One region of the Clostridium perfringens genome, then DNA from elsewhere that is predicted to be linked to it. Evidence: a T-box and tRNA genes for the amino acid it is inferred to sense, from the RefSeq annotation. Region 1 holds a T-box; the other regions hold tRNA genes.

Region 1 (2,284 bases):
TATAGTTGTACCTATGGCTGTTAAAAGAGCATAAACAATAAAGTGTTGAATACTTAATACATTAAATATGGCTGTTAATAATAAACCAACAATAGCACCTAAAAAGGTACCAAGCATTCTGTTTTTTCCCATTTTATATGAATTTTCAACTGTATCTTGCATGCACATCATTGCTGCAATACAAGCAAAAAAGGCACTAGAACGGCCTAATAGTTCAAATACTATAATGCATATAAATACTGAAAGAGAAGTTTTAAGGTTTCTAGCACCTATAGTTTGCAGGTTAAATTTAAACAAATATTTCCCTCCTAAATCATATTAGTTTTTTACATTAGTTCTTTTTATTTTCTTCTAGATTTTTTATATCATCTTTAACTTCTTTTTCAAGTCTAGAGATTTTTTCTTCTATATTTTCTAAATCTTTTTTTACCTTATTTTCATATTTATATATGTAGTTATTTATTAATAGAGCAATTATTATACCTATAAAAGTATCTATAATTCTATCAATTGCATAGGCATATGGAGCTTTACCATGTAAGTTTGTCATAATTGCTATTAATACTATACATGCTATAGAAACAGACCCTTTTCTGTTAAAAACATTAAGTAGATAAATGGTTATAACTATTCCAATCCCTGTTATTATTCCTGAGAATCTTGTAAGGTTAAAGTTTAAAGCTATAAAAGTTAAAGCTAAGCCAACAAGTCCACCAGTTATTGTACCAATCATTCTGCTTTTTCCCATTTTATATGAGTTTTCAACAGTATCTTTCATACAGATTACAGCGGCTATACAAGCATAAAAAGGATATTGTCTGTGTATTAGCTCAAAAAATCCTATGCATAAAGTTACAGCCAAAGCTGTCTTTAAGTTTCTTGCACCTATTTTAGGTAGGGCTAAACCTTTCATTTAAATAATACCTCCCAAACAATTTATATATTATTATAGATAGTATATAACATTTTTATATTAATACAAATTATGACTTAACAAGAATTTTAAAGAATTCAAAAATAAAAACGATTGACATTAATATAAAACTAATCATATAATTAAAATTAAGTGAGAAAATGCAATGAAGAGAAGAGTAATAAAGAAGATTGTATAAAAGAGAGCTGGGGTAGGTGAGAGCCAGATGCATGAGACTTTATGAAGATGGACTTGGAGCAGACTTTTTGAGAATTTTAATTTTAGAAAAGTACGGTGGCAACCGTTATATTGCAGAGTAATAAAATAAGTTAAACTTAGGAGTTACTTAGTGAGATATTTATGGTGACATAAATATGAAATAGAGTGGTATCGCGTAATTAACGCCTCTATGGGATTTCCCATAGGGGTTTTTTATATTTTTGAAATATTGGAAACAATAATAAGTAAGAATAAAGGAGGAAAAAATAATGTGTAAAAAACCATATTATATTACAACGCCTATTTATTACCCATCAACAAATCTACACATAGGTAATACTTATACAACTGTGGCTGCTGATGCTATAGCAAGATTCAAAAGACTTACAGGTCACGAAGTAATGTTCTTAACAGGAACAGATGAGCATGGTCAAAAAATAGAAAGAATAGCTAATGAAAAGGGAATTACTCCAAAGGAGCATGTTGACGAAATAGTTGCAGGAATTAAAGATCTTTGGAAAATGATGAATATAAGCTATGACAAATTTATAAGAACAACTGATGATTATCATGTGAAAGCTGTTCAAGAGATTTTCAAAAAGTTATATGATCAAGGAGATATATATAAAGATTCTTATGAAGGGCTTTACTGTACTCCATGTGAATCATTCTGGACAGAAACTCAATTAGTAAATGGAAACTGCCCTGATTGTGGAAGACCAGTTGAAAAAGCTAAGGAAGAAGCTTACTTCTTTAAAATGAGCAAATATGCTGATAGATTAATTCAGTATATAGAAGAACATCCAGATTTCATTCAACCAGAATCAAGAAAGAATGAAATGTTAAATAACTTCTTAAGACCAGGATTACAAGATCTTTGTGTTTCAAGAACAAGCTTTACTTGGGGAATACCTGTAAGCTTTGATGAAAAGCATGTTATCTATGTTTGGATAGATGCATTATCAAACTACATAACTGCTTTAGGATATGGTCAAGAAGACCAAGAGTTATACAAAAAGTTCTGGCCTGCTGATGTTCACTTAATAGGAAAAGATATTTTAAGATTCCACACAATTTACTGGCCAATAATGTTAATGGCTTTAGGATTAGAATTACCTAAGCAAGTATTTGGTCATGGATGGTTACTTGTTG
Region 2 (2,284 bases), 760 kb from region 1:
CTTGTAACAGAAGCTTAATTTTAGAAAGCTGTATCAAAATAACTCATAAATAAACTTAAAAACCCTAATTAATTTCATTTGTTTTTTAGTTAGGTTTTGTAAGAGGTTTAAGGAGTTTTGATACAGCTTATTTTTGTAATTAATTTGATTAAAATAAAAATAAATAGGCTATACTTAATAAAGTAATATAAAGCTATTTATTTTATGAGGTTTTGATTTCTAAAGAATATTTATAAGATTATATTAATGAATAATAGAAGTTTTTTTAGTATTAATACTGTATTTAGAAGTCAACATTAACTTATATAATATATTAATTAAAACTAGAATTAAAAGGAGAATTTATGATTATTATTTCCCAAAACACATTTTTAGTAGTAGGAATTATACTCTTTTGTTTATTTAGAGGAGCAATTAAAATTAAAGGAATAATTAAGGAAGAATACACATATAAGCAAATATATTCTAATGAAGAATTTATCTTTGATTTATTTTGTATTTACTTAATTGGAGTTGCCTCTAAAGTTTACTTTCCACTTACCATAGCTTGGGGAAATAAGCTTGTTTATAATCCACCAGAAGTTTGGCTTAGTCCTTTGTGGAGTATAAAGCAAATATACCATCAAGGGGGAGTGGGAGATGTTATTTATCAGCTAATAGGAAACTCAATTATGTTAAGTCCAATGGCATTTTTTCTTTGCTATTTTTATAGTATAGATGAAGAAAAATTAACTTTAGGAAAAGGGATTATAGATAAAATCAATAAAATTTTAGAAGGCTTTGAGTTGCATAATAAAAAGAAGCTTAAAGAAGATTCATATATACCTTCATTAAATACAGTGTTGAAATTCTGCTTTTTTATGTCTTTATTCATAGAGAGTTCCCAGGTTATATTATCCTTAGTTTTTCCTAATACAAAAAGATTTTTTGAAGTAAATGATCTTATGTGTAATACTTTAAGTGGAGTTTGGGGATATTATATTTATATTAAAATTATTAAATTAGATATAATACCAAGAAAGATATTTAAGTTATAAAATAAAAAGTAAATTTCTTATTGAGGCTATAAGTAGGCTAAGAGTATTTAATATAGAAATAAAAAATATTTTCTTAAAATAACATTTGACTTATTAGAGAATTAGGAATATACTTAATACAAGTCAGAGAGACAATTTAATGACGCGGGATGGAGCAGCTGGTAGCTCGTCGGGCTCATAACCCGAAGGTCGTAGGTTCAAGTCCTGCTCCCGCAACCACAGAAAGTTCTACTTTTTTAAGTAGAACTTTTTTTATTTAGAATAAATAAAACTGTCTGTTATTAGGGGCCAATAAGTTCTTATAAAATTATTGCAAGCCACCAGTTTTACAGGTATTTATGACTTTGTTTGATTATAAATTAGAAGATTTTTTAGAGAGAATTTTTTATATATCTACTTTAAATGAATATCATAATATATTTCTTATTGAATTTATATGTAATAATATTACTTATAATAATATTAACGGAAAATATCTATATAATTAACTTTATTTACAATATTTAAATAAAATGTTAAAATAATATTTGGAAATTTTTAATATATTAGTTAAATTGAGTGGATTAATAGAGGTGTTTTATGAAAAAAGTAAGAGAGAAAGTAGCTATTGCCGTAGCTATAGCAAGTATAACTACTATATCTAGCTTTGTAATAAGCAATGGAAAGAAAGTTTATGCTGAAGAAGTAAGGGTTACAGCTACTGCTAATTTAGATAATATTAAGGATAATGGAAAACAATTAAAAAATGAAAGCCCTAAGGCAAATACGCAAGAAGATACAAATGTTAATAATGAAGATTTAAAAACTGATGAAAAAAAAGATATAAAAGAAGTTGAAAGTAATTTTGTAAAGAATGCTGAAAATAAAACAGAAAAAATCAATGAAGATAAAAGTTTAGAGAATAATAATAACAAGGTGTCTACTAAATTAGAGTCTAGTGATAAATGTGTAAAAGAAATTAAAAATGATAAAGATAGTAAAGACAAAGATTCTAAAGAAGTTAAAGATGAAAATGTAGAAAAAGTTCATAATAATAAAAAGGATACTTTAGAAGAAGTAGAAAATAAATCTGATCAAAATAATGAAGATAAAATAAATAGAGATAAGAAAGTAGAAGTAAAAAGTGAAGAAATAAAAAGTAAAGATAATGAAACTTCTAAAAGAGATGAAGAAAGCAAGAAAATAGAAGGCGAAAATAAGGAAGTTGAAATTAAGTTAGATAAAAATCAAGCTTTAAAAAGTGATTA
Region 3 (2,284 bases), 450 kb from region 1:
TAAATAAAATAAAAAAGCCTTATGAATACTCAAGTTACCCTTGATTTCATAAGACTTAATTTTAAATATTTCTTAAACTATAAACTATCTATATAAAGAATAAAGGCTGAAGAAATTATTCTCCAACCAAATCCAAAATAAATACTAACACGCTATAAGTATTTACTATATGTAGACAGTATCATATTCTGGTTAAAAATTCAATAAAATCTACATATTTTTCTCTATTCTTTAAAAATTTTTATCATTTTATTGAATAAACTGGCTGTAACACCATAAAAAATCATAAAAATCTGCCTATTTCTCTTGTCTTAACTTTAGAAATTAAATAAATTTATATTTCATTAAAGCTCTGTTTCCATAAATCTAATTCTTCTAAATGCTCATCAATTAAAGAATCTTTTATGTACTTAACTCGCTTTCCCTCTGCACTTCTATATTTAGTTTCACATATCTTTACTAAAAACTGCATTATTCCATCATAACATTTCATAACGTTTCCTATTCTATAGCTACGCTTCTCTATATTGCAATCCCCATATATTAGCCTGCTGCTTTGTATCATAGGTATGAAATCTCTAAACCGTTCCTCTATTGCTTCCCCTAAATTAGTTGCAGAACATATTAATTTATAAATTCTTATTAATTTAAGTTTATCATCCTGTGCACATTGTGATATCTTTTTCATTTCATCTCTTGCAGATTGTATTTCCATAGTTTCTTCATCTAAATTTTTATTTATTTTGTTTATCTTAAAGACCTTAATAAAAGGATTCTTTATATTTTTTATAATAGACTTTTCATCATAATCTATCAGTAGCAGTTCTTTAATAGGTCGTATATTATAATCATTTATTATATATTCACTACTGACTTCTTCTCCTAAAGTAGCTTTTATACTTTGTCTTTCTAAAATACTCATATTCTTAGCATATTTAGGTACTAGTGTTTCTAATATATATATTTTTTCTTCGTTTATTTTGTTAACTAAATGCTTTATGTCCCTATTTTCATTCTTTAACTCTTCATTATATTTTTCTTTTTCACCATAAAATAATTTCTGAAGTTCTAAAGCCCTATTATATGCCTCGTCAAAACCTTTGGTAAACATTTCTCCTCCTGAATAAAAAATTAAAACTAATATACGTCCCTATATTTATTATATATCACAAAAGAGAAAGTTCTAAGTACTTATAACAATTTAAATATAATAAATATTTAATTTTCTTGACTTTAATTATATATTAACGTATAGTTAAAGAGTAGTAGATACAATTTAATGACGCGGGATGGAGCAGCTGGTAGCTCGTCGGGCTCATAACCCGAAGGTCGTAGGTTCAAGTCCTGCTCCCGCAACCATAAAAGGTTCTGTAAAACAGAACCTTTTTTTATTTTTATTATAATATATGTTTAAAAAAGCTATATCAAAACAAATTATTAAAATAAAGTTTTGATATAGCTTATTTTTTAAATCTAACTATATTTTATTTTTCTAATCTTTTTAAATCTCTTCTAATATCTTTTTTTAATTCCTTGTATTGTTTTTTGTACTCTATAGCCTCTTTCTTTAACTCTCTTATCCATTTTTCAGCTATTTGTTCTTCATGAGTTTTAAAATGCTCATATTTCTTGTATTCTTTTAAAGCCTCTTTTATTTTTTTATCTAATTCTTTAGAATCAATTAAATCTTCGCATTCCTTACCAGTTAGATCCTCATACTCTCTATAAACTTCATATAAAGCTTTCATAGCTTCTCTTTTAACTTTTTCACCTTTTAAATTATTTAATAATTTTTTTAATATATTTTTATGTTCTGCTAACTCTTCATCCTCACCATCTTCAGCTAAAGCAAGTAACATCTCTAATTTCTTTTTAGTATAATCTAATGTAGTATCCTCTAAGGCATCTTCTATTCCATATTGTTTAAGAAATTTTCTAAATTCTTTCATATCTGCTGCATCATTAAATGGTATAAATTCTTCTACTTCAATATCTATTATTTCTTTACTCATTTGTATTACCTCCTAAGATAAATACAAATACTATAGTTTCAATGTAGACTTTCTCTACACTCAAGCCTTAGTATTTATATAATTATTTATTAATTATAATAATACTAAGACTGTTTCTTTTAAAGGATTATAATCACTAGTTATTAATCTCTCTATTTTAATCATTAAAAATCTTACTTTTTTTATATTTTCAATCCATACCTTTAAAAATAATTTAATAATAAATAAGCTTTCTTAAATTATTTTTAAGTTCTACACATTTGCCTTTACAT

The links. A T-box is a leader RNA that pairs with one kind of tRNA and senses whether it is charged. The one in region 1 lies ahead of metG (methionine--tRNA ligase), so its partner is inferred to be a tRNA-Met.
Positions count from the first base shown of each region.
Region 2: it encodes a tRNA-Met, which carries the amino acid that the T-box ahead of metG (methionine--tRNA ligase) is inferred to sense. The anticodon was not compared.
Region 3: it encodes a tRNA-Met, which carries the amino acid that the T-box ahead of metG (methionine--tRNA ligase) is inferred to sense. The anticodon was not compared.

Region 1 is NZ_CP065681.1:462,863-465,146, forward strand. It holds gene I6G60_RS02365 (FUSC family protein) at 1-297, opposite strand, end outside; gene I6G60_RS02370 (FUSC family protein) at 332-913, opposite strand; T-box leader at 1,071-1,325, shown strand; gene metG (methionine--tRNA ligase) at 1,402-2,284, shown strand, end outside.
Region 2 is NZ_CP065681.1:3,003,218-3,005,501, reverse strand. It holds gene galU (UTP--glucose-1-phosphate uridylyltransferase GalU) at 1-18, shown strand, start outside; gene I6G60_RS13945 (VanZ family protein) at 345-1,037, shown strand; tRNA gene I6G60_RS13940 (tRNA-Met) at 1,181-1,256, shown strand; gene I6G60_RS13935 (cell wall-binding protein) at 1,617-2,284, shown strand, end outside.
Region 3 is NZ_CP065681.1:14,017-16,300, forward strand. It holds gene I6G60_RS00355 (hypothetical protein) at 335-1,111, opposite strand; tRNA gene I6G60_RS00360 (tRNA-Met) at 1,284-1,359, shown strand; gene I6G60_RS00365 (hypothetical protein) at 1,485-2,012, opposite strand; gene I6G60_RS00370 (cation:proton antiporter) at 2,265-2,284, opposite strand, start outside.